3 regions of the Planococcus sp. FY231025 genome follow, and region 1 is predicted to be linked to each of the others. Evidence: riboswitches for the same ligand, from Rfam matches in the RefSeq annotation. Region 1 holds a riboswitch; each other region holds the start of a gene.
The links. Region 1 has a riboswitch for cyclic di-GMP ahead of ACTL32_RS01150 (DUF5667 domain-containing protein). Riboswitches for the same ligand answer to the same signal wherever they lie in the genome.

Region 1 (5,000 bases):
CACACAGCCAAGCCATATTGCAGGATCAACGCAGGAAATAAATGATGGAATTCCTTCAACGTTCCGGTCAAATGGGCATGAAGAATCTTGCCACTGGTAAAATTCAAACTCATGCCAATCACTTGTCCTTCGTACCACACTTCCACCAGGACAAGGTTCTCTTTGAACAGCTCCAAGCACTTGGAAAAATACGCATCGTCGAAATAGTAGTACCGGGTTGCTTCATTGCGCTGCATCGTGGAATAGTAAAGGGTCTTGAACAGCGCCAGGCTCTCAGGTTTTTGGACGATTCGGTAGTCCACGCCGGCCTTCAGCGCATGCCGGATATCTCTTCGGCACGAGCTGGAGTATTCCTGCTGGATCGGATCTTCAAAGGCTGCCAAATTCGTTATGATCGTATGCCGGTAAAAAACCACTTCATAACCCCCCGTAAAATCCGTCGCATTTTCAACGAGCGGATGAAAACGGACAAATTCGCTGACCACTTTATTCTCCTTGCAATACGACTGAAAGGCCTGCTCGAACTCTGCCACCAACTCATTCTTGCGCTCTGCTTCCGCATAGAGAATCAAAGGTCCGCCGTACCCGTATGGCGTCACCAGGTCATAATAGGGGCCGCCCTGCAGCGGATATGGAATTTCCCGTTTGATGAACAGATGCCTGATCCGTCCAGCAGGGTGTGAAAAATCGAAAACCACCGTTTCCCCGCCTTCCATCGCTTCATACAATTTCCCGTAATTCTCTTCGAAATATAAGTCCTTCATGGCCCCGTCTCCTCTGAAAAGTGTCTTGATAACATACCGATTTCTTCTGCCGGCTTTCTTGTTTCTACCAATCTGCGACCACACCAAAAGCTTCTCTTGTCCTATTTAATTTTCCGAGCCGAAATAAATAGGAAAACTTTCCCTTTAATTTTCAATCTATAGAAACAAGGTTAAAAGGAAGTTAATTTTTTTCTACCTAAAATAAATAAAGTGAGCACCAGCAGGAGAGCCTGACTCTATGCCAGCAAATTTTCGAACATTGGATTACATGCGCCAACAAAGAAAAAGCCCTCTAGCCGGTTTCCCGGCTAAGGGCTGCATGTTCTATCAATTGAATTTTTCGTCTTACAAACCCTCAATCAATCCTTAGGACTTTTCCCTTTGTCCTGTGACTCTTGCTTCTCGGGTTTACCTGCTTTTGGCTCTGCTTTCTTTTCGGGTTGAGCGGCTTTCGGTTCTGCTTGCTTCACCGGCGGAGCTGCCTTCGGTTCTGCTTTCTTCTCAGGCGGAGCGGCTTTCGGTTCTGCTTTCTTCACTGGCGCTGCCGCTTTCGGTTCTGCTTTCTTCACCGGAGGAGCCGCTTTCGGTTCCGCTTTCTTCACCGGTGGAGCGGCTTTCGGTTCCGCCTTCTTTACTGGTGGAGCCGCTTTTGGTTCTGCCTTTTTCACTGGCGGAGCTGCTTTCGGCTCTGCTTTCTTCGTTGTCTCATTTTTTACAATGGGTTGTGCTGGTTTTTCAGCGGATACATTTTTCTTTGTAGCTGTGCCCATTACCGAGAAGCTTTCACCTTCTTCTGTTTTTACTACCTCCGGCTCGGCCGAATCGGCAGCTTCTTCCTCAGGGCCTTCTGTGATGACATCTCCTGTTTCTGTTTCTGTTTCAGTTGTTTCTTCCTCTGTCGCTTCTTCTTCCTCTGGAGCTTCTTCTCCGTCAGATTCTTCAAGCTTCGCCAATTTCTTATCAATTTTACGTTCCAAGCGTTCCTGGGCCTTCACCACATTTTTCGCCAGTGCTTCTTTGGCCTGCGGATTCTCCACTTTCTCGAGTGCAGCTTGCAATGCCAGAAGGTTGGAACTGAATTTTGCTTCCAATGCCGCACGGTTTTCGTCGACCGGTGCCTCCTCGGATTCCTCAGCAGCTTCGCCTTCTTCTGCCTCTGGATCTGCCGGCTCATCACCAGCCTCATCTTCTGCGCTTTCTTCATCAGCAGCTGATTCTTCTGGTGCTGCCTCTTCATACGCCTTTAACGCTTCCTCTTGCTGGGCAATCGCCCGTTCCAGCGTTTCAACTGCGAGCTCTACTTCGCCTTGGGCAAACAAAGCCTCGGCTTCTTGAATCCGCTCTTCCACAAATGAAGCAAAGAGTTCAGCTTCCTTCACGTCATCGAACGTCAACGCAAGCTGCACATTCTCTTGCAGCTTTTTAATAAAATAGAACCAGTCCCCCGGCAGCTGGGCAGGTTCGTCCGTTTCAACTTCGTCAGGCGTTTCAATCCCTTCAGTCTCTACTGCTTCCTGCTCTTCTGCCTCGTGCCCGTCTGCGAAAACGAGGGTCGAGCCCAAACCGAACGCAGTTACCGTCGACACCAACCCCACCGCGAAATAACGCTGCATCTTCTTTTTACCCTTAACCAAAATAAAACCTCCCAAATCAAATTTGTATTTGAATCAGAAGAATTAAGAAATCAACCGGGAAAGTTTTCATTCATCATTCTTCAGCAGTCCAGCCGCCGTAGCACAAGGCTTTAGGCCTGAGACTTTGCGTCACTTTCTTTCGAAAGCTTTGCCTTTATTGAAATGAAGAATGGCGTTTACGTTGCCCTTGCTTTCGGCATCTAGAAAAACCTTTCTTTCACTAATTCTATTTTACTCCGAGAAGGTAAAAGTAGAATAGGTTTTAAGACCTTTTTTATTTCCTTTTATTTCATTTTAAAATTTTGTTTAATAATGAGAATTGTTTGCGTGCCAGGCACGCAAACAATTCTCCCTTTTTTCTAGTTTAGAGTTCTTCTTTGTTACCCATGAAGGAAGCAGCTCGCTTATAGTTTAAGATTCCCATCATCAGTAAGGGCGCCTTCTAACCTCAGGAATTCTTTAACCGCCCGCATATAGGAATCCGTGGCGCTTGGATGTTCATATTCACCAATCAAACCGGATTCGAATAAACTAGTTTTAAGCTGCATCAGTTTTTCTTGATCATCTATAGAAAGAGGTTGATCCGTATACTGCAGCTTTTCAATGATCGGCAAGTAGTTCCGTTCAAGGATGAGATGGGCGCCCCAAAAATACTGGAAGTCGGTTTCCTCAACCGAAACGTCCATCTCGGGATGCGACATATCAGAAGCGGCTGCGAAGGCATCTGATAGCGCCTCCAGTTTAAGCTTAATATATGTAGGGTCAGCTGAAATCTGTGCCGGACTCACCCCCATCATAAATCCGGCATTACGGGTAGTTTGTTCAAGGTTAGCAGCCAATTTCCCTTCATATATATCCTCCGCCTTCTGCCACTTATAGAGAAACCACCCGTTAGCCATTAATGAAATGACTAAAAACCAGGTTAGCAGTTTATTCTTCATCTACACTCACCTCTTTTATTCCATATTATAGCAAATAAGAAAGAGCGTCCCAACGGACGCTCTTCACTCTACTTATTTTACCAGCTCAACAACTACTCCTTCACTTCCATCTTCTTTGGCCTCTTTCGAAAAACTCATCGCTTGGTAACGCTTCTGGAGTTCTCCGTCCGGCTCCTCGAAGATGATCGCTAAAGGACGTAATGCGATGTGCTGATCGATTTCAGCAAGTTCATTCAGTATTCCAGACTCATTGGTTTCGAAGTACTCCTTCACTGCGCTTAACTCCTCCGCACTAACCAAATCTTCAATCGCTTGTGTATTTAAATCCATCCTATCCCTCTTTCCACAATCGAATTGTCTGCATAGCTACGATGCATCCTCTTCTTTTCTTATTCCCTAACCGACTGGAAACATGCTCATAAAATGCCTTTTAAATCGAGCCTTAAACGGGAAGAGACACTGTCATGTCCCCCCCTTCCATCAGCAGCGCTATTTTCCGATGGAAACCGCTCCCCTCCTCGCACTCATCCGAAAACGATGAATCTCTCAGGTTCCTGACACAAAATAAGCCTTGAACCCTCCTACTCGGGAGTTCAAGGCTTTCATACTTTTTATTCAGCTGGGATCGCGTTAATATTCATAACCCTCTCTCGCTGCTTTTCTCGCTTTTTTCCGTCTCTTCTTTTTCTGGTCTTTCTTATAATACTCTTCCGATGTGAAAAACTCGGTCGTCAGCGCCTTCACTTTCCCGCTCAGCAGCAGGATGGCGATGACGTTCGGAATGAGGATCGCCGCGAGCATGATGTCGAGGAAGCCCCAAATCACTTCGGCTGCACCGACAGCTCCGAAGATGACAGCAAGGATATAAACCACCTGCATGCCGTGAGAAGCTTTTGTGCCGAACAGGAACTCTGCCTGCTTGGCACCGTAGAACACAACGACCAGGATCGTTGAGAGGACAAAGAATATCAAGGCGATGGTGACAAGAATTGCACCGAATTCACCGAAATAGGATTCAAATGCCAGGCTCGTCAACGCAGACGAATTGTCCATTGCCCCTTCGCCCGTCCAAACACCAGATGACAAAATCACAAAAGCGGTCGCAGTACAGACAATCAGCGTATCGACGACCACGCCGATGACGGCCCAGAACCCTTGTCTCACGGGATGGTCTGTCATGGCCGCTGCGTGGGCAATCGGTGCTGTCCCAAGCCCTGCCTCATTGGAATAAAGTCCGCGGGCAAAGCCCCAGCGGATCACTTCGACAATCGCTGCACCGGCAAATCCGCCCATGACAGGCGCCGGAGAAAAGGCGTTGCTGAAAATCAGCTTGAAGAATTCCGGCACTGCGCTGACGTTCATCACGAGAATTACGACTGCGCCACCGACATAGAACAACGCCATGAACGGAACGAAAATCTCCGTCACCTTGCCGATCCGCTGGATGCCGCCGAAGACGACAACTGAAATCAGCACAGCGGTTGCAATGCCCGTCCAAAGGGCAGGAATCGCGAATGTCGTTTCCACCGTGCGGGCGATGGAATTCCCCTGCACCATGATGCTCGGAATCAATTCGATCATCAACGCGAATGAAAACCAGACGCCAAGCCATTTCAAGTTCAAGCCCTTTGTCATGTAATACATCGGCCCGCCGACAAACT
Region 2 (5,000 bases), on a different contig from region 1:
AAGTTTTCAATATTGATGGCGGACTTGCGCTCGCTCTGTTCTCATTTGTGTTTTTCGGCATCACTTATTTTCTAAGCCTGAATCCTAAAAAAATCGTGGACCGGATCGGCCAATACCTGACGCCGCTTTTACTGCTTGTTTTAGCCACGCTAGTCATCCGGGCTTTTCTCACATTCGAGAACGTCTCTTCGCCTGCTGTCGGGAAGTTTGTTTCCGCCCCCTTGGCCAGCGGAATCTTGGAAGGTTATTTCACGATGGATGCAGTCGCAGCCCTGGCGTTCGGAATCGTGGTAATCAATGCCTTGAAAGATAAGGGAGCATCATCCAAAAAAGAGCTGGTCCAAGGCACATTGGGAGCCGCTCTCATAGCGGGCCTGGGATTGGCCGTTGTTTACTTTTCACTCGGCTGGATCGGCCGGGTTATTCCAAAGGGGAACGGATTCGAAAACGGAGCGGAAATCCTGACGGCAGCAGCCAGTCTCTTGTTCGCTGGCGGTGGAGGCCTCCTATTCGGTTTGATCGTTATCCTCGCCTGCCTCACGACAGCGATCGGTCTGATCAATGCCTGCTCCAGATTTTTCAACGAAATTTATCCAAGGATAACCTATACCGGCTATGTCGCTATTTTCTCCGTAATCGGCTTGTTGGTGTCCAATCTGGGCTTGAATTCCATTCTGGAGCTGGCCGTTCCTTTATTGGTGTTTATTTATCCGATTGCGATTGTCTTGATTATCCTCTCCTTATTCGAGCATATCGGCGGAAAAAGCCGGATGATGTACCGGTTCTCAGTAGTGGTAACGTCTATTTATGCATTTCATCAGGTTCTGGACAGCCTCGGCTATCGATTTGACTCGGTAAACAAATGGCTCAGTTGGGCCCCGTTTTTTGCCCAGGGACTGGGGTGGGTCCTGCCAGCGTTTCTAGCAGCGCTGATTGGCTATGGGATTGATAAGTTCAGGGGCAGGTCCGGTGATGAAATGAAAGGGCATTCATCGCTGTAACTTCCCTGTCTTCTTCAACCCATAATAAAAAACCAGCCGGTTAAGGCTGGTTTTCATCATTTCCCTTAGTTCTGCCGGCAAGCATCAAGCCCTATACATTCCATAGACGATAAAAAGGGCAGCCGAATCGGCTGCCCTTTCAAACCTTTAGAATTACCTCTTAATTACTCGTTTTCAGACTCTGATGTTTCATCTTCTTCTTTTTCGTCTTCATCATCTTGCTCTTCAACTTCAAGCTTCAGTTTCTCGCCATTTGAAAACTTCACTTTGACTTCCAGTTCTTTCACTTCTTGCCCGAAGGAAGCAAGAACCACAGCTTCCAGTTGTTCTTTCGCCATGTCCGGGGACAGGTTCCACTGTGTCAGATAACCCTTGATAAACGTCAAAGCTTCACTGCCTTGGTATTCGATCTTTTCATCGTCGCTCTTACTTTCAAACTTCACTTTTTCTTTTCCTTTTTTATTGGAGTAAGCAAGTTCAAGCTTCGTGCCGTCTGCCAGTTCTGCTTCGGCCTTCACTTCCTGAATGCCCGGCAGCAGGCTTTCTCCTGCAGTCTCTGTATAAATGGACGCTTCCACGACAACGCCGTTCTCTACATACAATTCCACCGTATCGCCAATCCGGATTTGATCAGCTGTCAGGAAACGCGTCTGGAATTGGACCAGCAGGTCTTTTGCAATCTGGTACACTTTCTCTTCGCCATTAAAGTTTTTGACGGTGATTGAGCCTATCCCATTAATGAATTCGATTTTCGTTACCGCTCCGTTGACAGTCAAAGCCCCTTCTTCTTCAAGCAAAGTGCCATACGTGCGATCGAGGACGGCAGCCATTTGGGCTCTTGTGATATTATGTCCCGGATTGAAGAACCCTTCCAAAGTGCCGGCAAAAATTTCATATTCTGCAGCTACGTTGACGAACCCAGCTTCTTCCGAAGACATTTCATCGGCATCTTTGAACTCAGGTGTTTCCTGTGCCGCTTCTTCCGCCTCTTCAACCAATCCTAGCGCTTTCACCAAAAGTTCTGAGACCCAGACCCGGGTCGCCGGCTTGTTCGCTGAAAACACCTTTTCATCTGCTGAAAGCAAGCCGTTTTCAAGGGCAACAGACAAATACCCATAGTACTTCGGATTGATCGAACTCGCATCCTTAAAAGGTAAAGTTGTCACCTTCTTTTTCAATGCCTCGTCTTCCAATCCCGTTAACCGAACAACCGTGATGATCGACTGGATTCTTGAAACCGGAGCATACGGCTCAAACAAGCCGTCGCTATGGCCCAGGAAAATCTCTTTCGACTTCATACGGCCGATGGAATCCTTCACCCATGTCATTTCTGCCGTATCCTTGAAAGTGATTTCGACACCTTTTCTGTTATCTTTTGCTGCGTATACGCCGCTTGAGATTGATGTGGACAATAGCAGCGCAGACAACGTTACTGCAAACACCTTTTTTCTAACCATTCCTTTTCCTCCTCTATTTTCCCTTCTGATCCCCAAGGAAAAGGAAAACCCTTCTCTTTGGCAACCCGGCGGCCATAGCCATGCCTTAGGCCCGTGGCTTTGCGTCCTTATTTTTCAATAAGTTTGCCTTTCTCAATGAAGCGGGTTTCTTCATTTATCTCAATCATAAAGGCGAAGAGGTTTTTAAAGTATAGATATTAATATCTGTTTTTAATTTAATTATTGTTAAAAATAGTAATTAAATACATTTTATTCACCAGTAATTCCTTCAGCTTCGTTCTGTTGTATTGCCTGATAATTAGCAGCTGTACTCAGGCAAATTTTTCTCATCAGATTTTATGCGCCTTCCGTTTAGCTAGCTTGCTCATTAAGGATAGATAAGCCGTTTGGGTCGTTCCCTTTATACATTTGCACCAATTCCAAAATGGAAAGTTTAAGCAGGATTCCCCTCGTTTGCATTTTTCATCCTTCCTCTCTTGTGTTATAATTTATTTAGCCTACTAAATAAATTTCCGGCAAGGGGCTAAGCTTTTGAGAATAAATCTATTTGATAAAGTTCCATCGCCCTGCTTCAATCATGCAAGTTTCCTTTGCAGTTTAGGAAGAAGGCAATGTAAATGTACTAAGGACACCTATTGGCACCTTAGAAAGGAGCAGACACATTTAAAGTTTGCAGATAGAACTACTATATAAATAAATTCACATGAGGAGGAAAAGTTATGAAATTTGGAATTATAGGGGCAGGCCCCATTGGAGCAAGCATTTCGAAAAAATTAGTTGAAAATGGACACGAGGTCAAAATTGCCGATGCCCGGGACATTAAACATCTGGAAAGCAAGGACATTGCGGGAACACCTGTGAATGCAGAAGAAGTTATCGCCGACATCGATATCCTTTTACTTTCTCTCCCCCTTCATGTCATGCCGAGCATTCGTCCTATCGTCGATCAGGTTGGGGAGGACGTCACCATTGCAGACACATCCAATTATTATCCATTCAGAGACAATAAAATCGATGAAATTGAGAACGGAATGGTTGAAAGCGTTTGGGTTTCAAACCAGATAGGAAGACCGGTCATCAAAGCATTCAGCAATCAGTTAGCTTATACGTTAGAAAATAAAGGCACTCCCGAAGGCACGGCTGGCCGCATTGCCATGGCAATTGCCGGTGATGACCCCGCACAAAAGCAATTGATGATCGATGTCGTGAATGAACTTGGCTTCGACGCAGTGGATGGCGGCTCGTTGAGTGATTCCTGGAGAGAGCAGCCGGGAACCCCTGCCTACTGCACCGAACTGACAAAAGAAGAACTCATCGAAGCCTTGAATAAGGCCGATAAAGAAAAAGCACCCATTCAGCGGGATAAGGTCATGGAGAAGTTTTCAGCTGGAATGACACATGAAGATATTGTGAGAATTAACCGGGAGACCTATAATTCTTAATTCTAGAACCCCTGCTGTTCATGGCTATGAAAAATTTTTATGCATCCGTAAAAAGGAAAAAAAATGAAGCTCAGTAGTTATCTTTTAAGCTACTGAGCTTCATTTTTTGTGTTTTTCATTTAGCCAACTGCTTCTCATACCGTGTGAAAGGTTTCTTAATTGGCTTAATCCAGCATATTTAATATGTCACAGACTCTATTTCTTCTTAAGTAAGCTGCATTTCTAACTATTAACGAGTACGTCCGTTTCTATAGTATTAATGAGGCGAATTGATCACTTCGCGCCGCACTGTGACCCGGCGGATAAAGAATCCCATGATCAGGCCGATGATCGCGACCCCTACTGTAAACAGAAAGACGTTTTGCAATCCTGAAGCCATCGCATTGGCAACTTCAGCCGGCCGGGTCGGTGCAGAGGATCCATGTAAATAGTTTTCCATACCGCCTGTCAAAATGCTGACAGCTACTGCTGTCCCGATTGCACCAATAACCTGTTGCAATGTGTTCATGACCGCCGTGCCGTGCGGATATAATTCAGGGGGCAGCTGATTCAAGCCGTTCGTTTGAGACGGCATCCAAATCATTGCGATCCCTACCATCAGGCCAATGTGCAGCGCTACGATAAACGCCACTGAAGAAGCAGTGGTGAGCGTGCTGAAAAACCATAACATTGTCGTGACGACGATAAGACCCGGAATGACGAGCCATTTCGGTCCGAATTTATCAAATAACCGTCCAATAATGGGCGAGAGAAGCCCGTTCAACGCACTACCAGGCAATAGCATAAGCCCGGCAATAAAGACAGACAATCCGGCACCTGTCTGCAGGAACATCGGCAGAATGATCATGCTCGACATAATAATCAACATAGACATCATCACCAGAAGCAGCCCGATTACGTACATCGGAAATTTGAAAACCCTCAGGTCCAGCATCGGATCGTTCATCGAATTCTGGCGCAGCACGAAGAAGAACAAAGCAACCAGCCCAATGATGATGGACGTGACAACGACCATGCTGCCCCATCCCGCCTCTCCTTCACCGGCCTTACTGAATCCGAAGACCACTCCTCCAAAACCTGCAGTTGACAGCAGGACTGAC
Region 3 (5,000 bases), on a different contig from region 1:
CATACGTCAGGATATAGTCGACGACCGGCATGCTGTAGCCTCCCTGCACCATCATCTCCGCCCACATGCTGTGGACGTCGTTGATCGCGAGCTCCAAAAAACTGGTCATCGCCCCGCTGCTTTCGTCTGCCGTAAACCCGTAGCCCAAGGTTTCACCGGCTCCGGCTGCAGGCGCCTTCGGCAGCTCGACCAATTCCAATTCCGCGCTTTCCTCAACCGCTCCTTCTTCGGCATCTCCATTAGTGGATGCTTCCTGTTCCGGCCCGCATGCGCCCAGTCCTAAAACCAGCCCCACGGCCAAAAGGATATTGCCAGGCAGTTTCCCCACGGTAATTCTCCTTTCCTTCGATTGGCCTTGCCCTGTTCTCCGTCCACTCTCCACCTCCGATGCATACTGTCTTTAGTTCAATAAATGCCCAATACCGCTTGCTGTTTGACTGAAAAACCGCTTCTATGTACCAACACCCATTTTCTTTCCAGTATACCATATTTATCTGATTATTCTGTTAAATTTATTATATTTATTCATACAGCTTAATTTGCTGAATGGATTAGCTCCTATATGGATGCACTCATATGGGAAGGACAAAGGCATCCTTTTTGTTCTTGCTGCCCGGGGCCCCTTCCAGCAGCAGCCAATAGAAAAAGAGCCCGCAGGATTGCGGACTCTCGCTTTATTGAATTTATTCTATCGCCTAAGAGCCTCTGCCATCACTCGAACAACGGCGTGACCGGCTTCTCGTTGTGCACATGCTCAATCGCTTCCGCCAGCAGCGGCGCGACTGACAGGATGGTCAGTTTCGGAATGCGCTTCTCCGGCGCGATGCGGACGGTGTTCGTGACCACCACTTCCGTGACGGCCGACTCCTGGATCCGCTGGATCGCCCCGCCGGACAACACGCCATGCGTGCAGCACGCATAGACGGCTTTCGCGCCCCGCTCCGCCAGAACATCGGCGGCGAGCGCAATCGTGGCGGCCGTATCGATGATGTCGACGATGATGATGACGTTCTTGCCCTGGATGTCCCCGACGATGTTCACCGTTTCCGGCTCGCCCGGGTTCATCCGGCGCTTGTCGATAAAGCCGATCGGCACGTCGAGGTCACTTGCAAGCTTGCGCGCTCTCCCAAGTCCGCCGTTGTCCGGTGCCACGACAATCGCGTCTTCCAGTCCCTTCTCAAGAAAATGCTTCGCCAACACCGTCTCGCCGAGCAGCTGATCCACCGGCATGTCAAAAAAGCCCTGGATCTGCGGCGCGTGGAGATCCATCGTGATGATGCGGGTCGCCCCTGCGGTTTCCAGCATATTCGCCACTAGCTTCGCCGTGATCGGCTCGCGCGAACTCGCTTTCCGGTCCTGGCGCGCATAGCCGTAATACGGGATGACCACGTTGATGGTTTCCGCGGATGCCCGCTTCAGCGCATCGATCATGATCAGGAGCTCCATAACATGCTCATTTCCCGGCTGGCTTGTCGACTGGACCAGGTAGACCTCCGTCCCGCGCACGCTTTCTTCCAGGTTGATCTGGACTTCCCCGTCGCTGAAGCGATTGATGGAGCTTTTGCCCAGCTCGCAGCCGAGCAGGTCGGCGATTTCCTTCGCCAGTTCCGGATTTGAATTCAAGGTGAAGAGTTTGAAGTTCTTTCTTAATTGATATGGCAATTGATGGTCCCCCTCCGCAAAATATATTGTAAAACTTTTAAAATGTTGATTTCATGAAGGTGAATGGACTGCTTTGCAACTGCAGCAGCTGCTTTTATGATACCTGTTTCGCAGGGCTTTCGCCAACTCCTGGCCGGCCCGTATTTCCCTTTAGGCACAGAGCCGCGGTAATCCTGTAAAACCGCTTCGGACATATAGCCATTAATAGTTCCATAGGAATTGGACTAAAGTCTTTAAAAAGCAGTACAATAAGGAAAATCATCTGAAAAAGGCAAACTTATCCGAAAGGTAAGGACGCAAAGCCATGAGCCTGCCCACTGATCACCAGTGCACGGTCGTCAGGCTGCCAGGCACCCATTCTGCGGGCCCCGGCTGACAGAATGGAGGAACAGAAAAAATGCTGAAAAAAGCGGTGGTGATGGTCATGGCAATATGTTCATTGATGGCCCTCGGCAATCCGGGGCAAGTGCAGGCAAGCGAAGCGCCCCAATCCGTCCGGGCGACTTGGCTGTGGAACCCCTGGATGTTCGTGAATGACGAAGCAGGCACATTGGCATTCATTGAAAGCAAAGGACTGAATAAAGTCTATGTCCAAATCGACCGGGACATCCCCCTGTCAGCCTACGGCAGTTTCATCGGGAAAGCGAAAGCGGCGGGCATCGGCGTGTATGCGCTGGACGGGGCCCCTTCGTGGGTTGCGCCGAAAGGCGATATCAACCTGGACCGGTTCCTCGCCTGGGTGGCGGATTACCAAGGCAAGTCAGCGGAAAACGCCCGGTTTGCGGGTGTCCATTTGGACGTCGAGCCTTATCTGTACAGCGGCTGGAATACCAACCGCGCCGCCACCGTGAAATCGTTCCAGGCGCTCCTCAAAAAAGCCCAGACCGGCACGGCAAAATTCGCGCTTCCCCTGGAAGCCGATATGCCGTTCTGGTTTGACGAGATCCCTTATAAAAACACTTACGGCAGCGGCCTTCTCGCAGAGTGGGTCATCGCCAATACGGCAGGCGTCGCGATCATGGCGTACCGAGATTCCGCGCCGATGATCATCGACATCGTCAAAAACGAAATGGCCATGGCCGAGCGCCTTGGCAAAAGCGTCATCGTCGGCGTTGAAACCGGTGTGACCGATGAAGGCAGCATCATCACATTTGCCGAAGAAGGCGAAGCGTTCATGAATCAGGAACTGGCGGCCGTCGCTGCCCATTATGCAGGCAACCCGGCTTACAGAGGAATCGCCGTCCACCATGTCGGCAGCTGGATGACGCTGCAGCCTTAACCCCCAAGACCCGCTGATGCAGGCCATCAGCGGGTCTTTTTCTGTGGGAATCCGTGCCCGCCAATCGGGCGCAATAAAAAACTTTCTATATATGCATGTCTTTACAAATTATGGTTTACAAATATCCCTTGTTAGGAACCTATATAGTATAATAGCAATCATCCAGAAATTCTCATTAAAGAAGGTGAACCCAGATGTCCCCAGTCAATTACAAAGCAATGCTTGCCAGCCGGATGAAGCAGGACTTCGCCCAATGGGAAGCGCAGCAGCACGTCCAGGAACGGGAAGTCTACCGTTTTTTACATACAATGAAAGGCACCGCGGGCACAATCGGGCTTACGGAACTGTCCGAGTATTGCGCTGCGCAGATGGCCTACTACCAAGAAGACAGCACGGCGCTGCTGCCCCTCCAGTCCTTGGAACGCTTCATGGCAGCGCTCACGGCCTTTTTCGCTTCGGAAGAGTCCGCTCCTGCAGCACCCGCGAATTCTACCGAGACCGCCCCTGCCAAAAAATCATTTGTCCTCGTCATCGATCCGGACGTCGAGTTCGCCGCTTCCGTCAAGGAAAGCCTGGAAGGCCAGGGCATTCCGGTCGTCATCGCCCTCGACGGCAAAAAAGGGATGGAATTTTTCTACACCCTCCAGCCCCAGATGGTCCTATTGGACCGGCACTTGCCGGATGCCGACGGATTCGACCTGGTCGCACGGATCCACGAAGCGGCCAAAAGCCGTTTCCTGCCCATTGCCGTCATCAGTGCGGATGACCGGATCGACAACCAGATCCGCGCGATGGAGCTCGGCGCCACCGATTTTCTTGCGAAGCCCCTGAACATGCCCGTTTTCGTCCCGTACGTCAAGAACCGCCTGCGGAACCAGGAAGCGATCGCGCAAGGGACGTTTTACGATGAACTGACAGGCGCCGGGAACCGGAAGTACTTCAATGAAGTGCTGCTGCAGACGATGACGCTGTCGAAGCGGACCCGGTCCGCCTTCACGCTCGTCCTGCTGGATCTGGACCATTTCAAGAAAGTGAACGACCAGTACGGCCACCCTGCCGGGGATAGCGTACTGCGCGCCTTCAGCCGGCTCCTGTTGGACATGAAACGGGAGTCGGACAGTTTCTTCCGGTACGGCGGCGAGGAATTCGCTTTGATCCTTCCGGATACCAAAGCGCAGGCTGCCGCTGCGCTCGTCGAACGGATCCGTTCCGCCTTTGCGGAAACCGATTTTTCCGCCGCCCCGCCTGAGCCGTTTCACGTCACATTTTCAGCGGGCATCAGTGAATACCGGCCCAATCAGGATTCGCTCGTGAGCACGGCAGAGCAGGCTCTGTACCTGGCGAAGAAAAACGGGCGCAGCCAGACGGCCGTCTACGAACCGGTGGACGGCGAGTTCAGGCGCCGCCTCAATATCATCATCGTCGACGACGACGCCCTCGTCCGCCGGCTCGTGGCCAAGCAGTTCTCGGCCTGGAAGCCGGAGGAGTTCGAACTGCGCATCGAGGAGCACGTCGACGGCGCCAGTTTCGTGGAGTCGCCGTGGTACAAGCCGGAGGAGAACTACATGATCCTGCTGGATGGCGTGATGCCGAAAATGGACGGTCTCGAAGTGCTGAATCACGTGCGCAGCCGGTATCCCCATGAAAACATCGTCGTCTCGATGCTCACTTCCCGCAACAACGAATCCGACATCGTGCTGGCGTTGAAAAGCGGTGCAGATGATTATATCGTCAAACCATTCTACGCGCAGGAAGTTGTCGCCCGCGTCCAGCGGCTGACCATGAGGATGTTCAATTGACGATGGCATTCTTTTGGATCCTCAGTGTCTCCCTGCTCCTTGGCCAGCTCGCCCTCCTGCTCGCCTTAGCCTGGCGCAAGAAAAAGATGGCGGCGAAAGAGCAGGAAATCACCCAGCAATACGATGCATTGACCGATGCGTTCAGTTCCTACATGATGGACCCTGCCGACGACAGGTTCCTCCGGGAGATCCGCACCGCGCCGCATCACATCACCGTCCTTGAACGGCTCTTGAACGGCTATGTCTCCGTGACAAAAGGC

Region 2: another riboswitch for cyclic di-GMP. It lies ahead of ACTL32_RS05630 (S-layer homology domain-containing protein); the one in region 1 lies ahead of ACTL32_RS01150 (DUF5667 domain-containing protein).
Region 3: another riboswitch for cyclic di-GMP. It lies ahead of ACTL32_RS05345 (amidase); the one in region 1 lies ahead of ACTL32_RS01150 (DUF5667 domain-containing protein).

What each region holds. Positions count from the first base shown of each region.
Region 1 is NZ_JBQJJG010000001.1:262,344-267,343, reverse strand. It holds gene ACTL32_RS01155 (GNAT family N-acetyltransferase) at 1-764, opposite strand, end outside; gene ACTL32_RS01150 (DUF5667 domain-containing protein) at 1,124-2,398, opposite strand; cyclic di-GMP riboswitch class I at 2,478-2,561, opposite strand; gene ACTL32_RS01145 (hypothetical protein) at 2,803-3,339, opposite strand; gene ACTL32_RS01140 (hypothetical protein) at 3,412-3,669, opposite strand; gene ACTL32_RS01135 (alanine/glycine:cation symporter family protein) at 3,970-5,000, opposite strand, start outside.
Region 2 is NZ_JBQJJG010000004.1:481,457-486,456, reverse strand. It holds gene brnQ (branched-chain amino acid transport system II carrier protein) at 1-1,001, shown strand, start outside; gene ACTL32_RS05630 (S-layer homology domain-containing protein) at 1,166-2,458, opposite strand; cyclic di-GMP riboswitch class I at 2,515-2,596, opposite strand; gene ACTL32_RS05625 (NADPH-dependent F420 reductase) at 3,178-3,900, shown strand; gene ACTL32_RS05620 (DHA2 family efflux MFS transporter permease subunit) at 4,157-5,000, opposite strand, start outside.
Region 3 is NZ_JBQJJG010000004.1:421,874-426,873, reverse strand. It holds gene ACTL32_RS05355 (neutral zinc metallopeptidase) at 1-328, opposite strand, end outside; gene ACTL32_RS05350 (ribose-phosphate diphosphokinase) at 712-1,662, opposite strand; cyclic di-GMP riboswitch class I at 1,923-2,013, shown strand; gene ACTL32_RS05345 (amidase) at 2,060-2,941, shown strand; gene ACTL32_RS05340 (diguanylate cyclase) at 3,136-4,740, shown strand; gene ACTL32_RS05335 (HEAT repeat domain-containing protein) at 4,743-5,000, shown strand, end outside.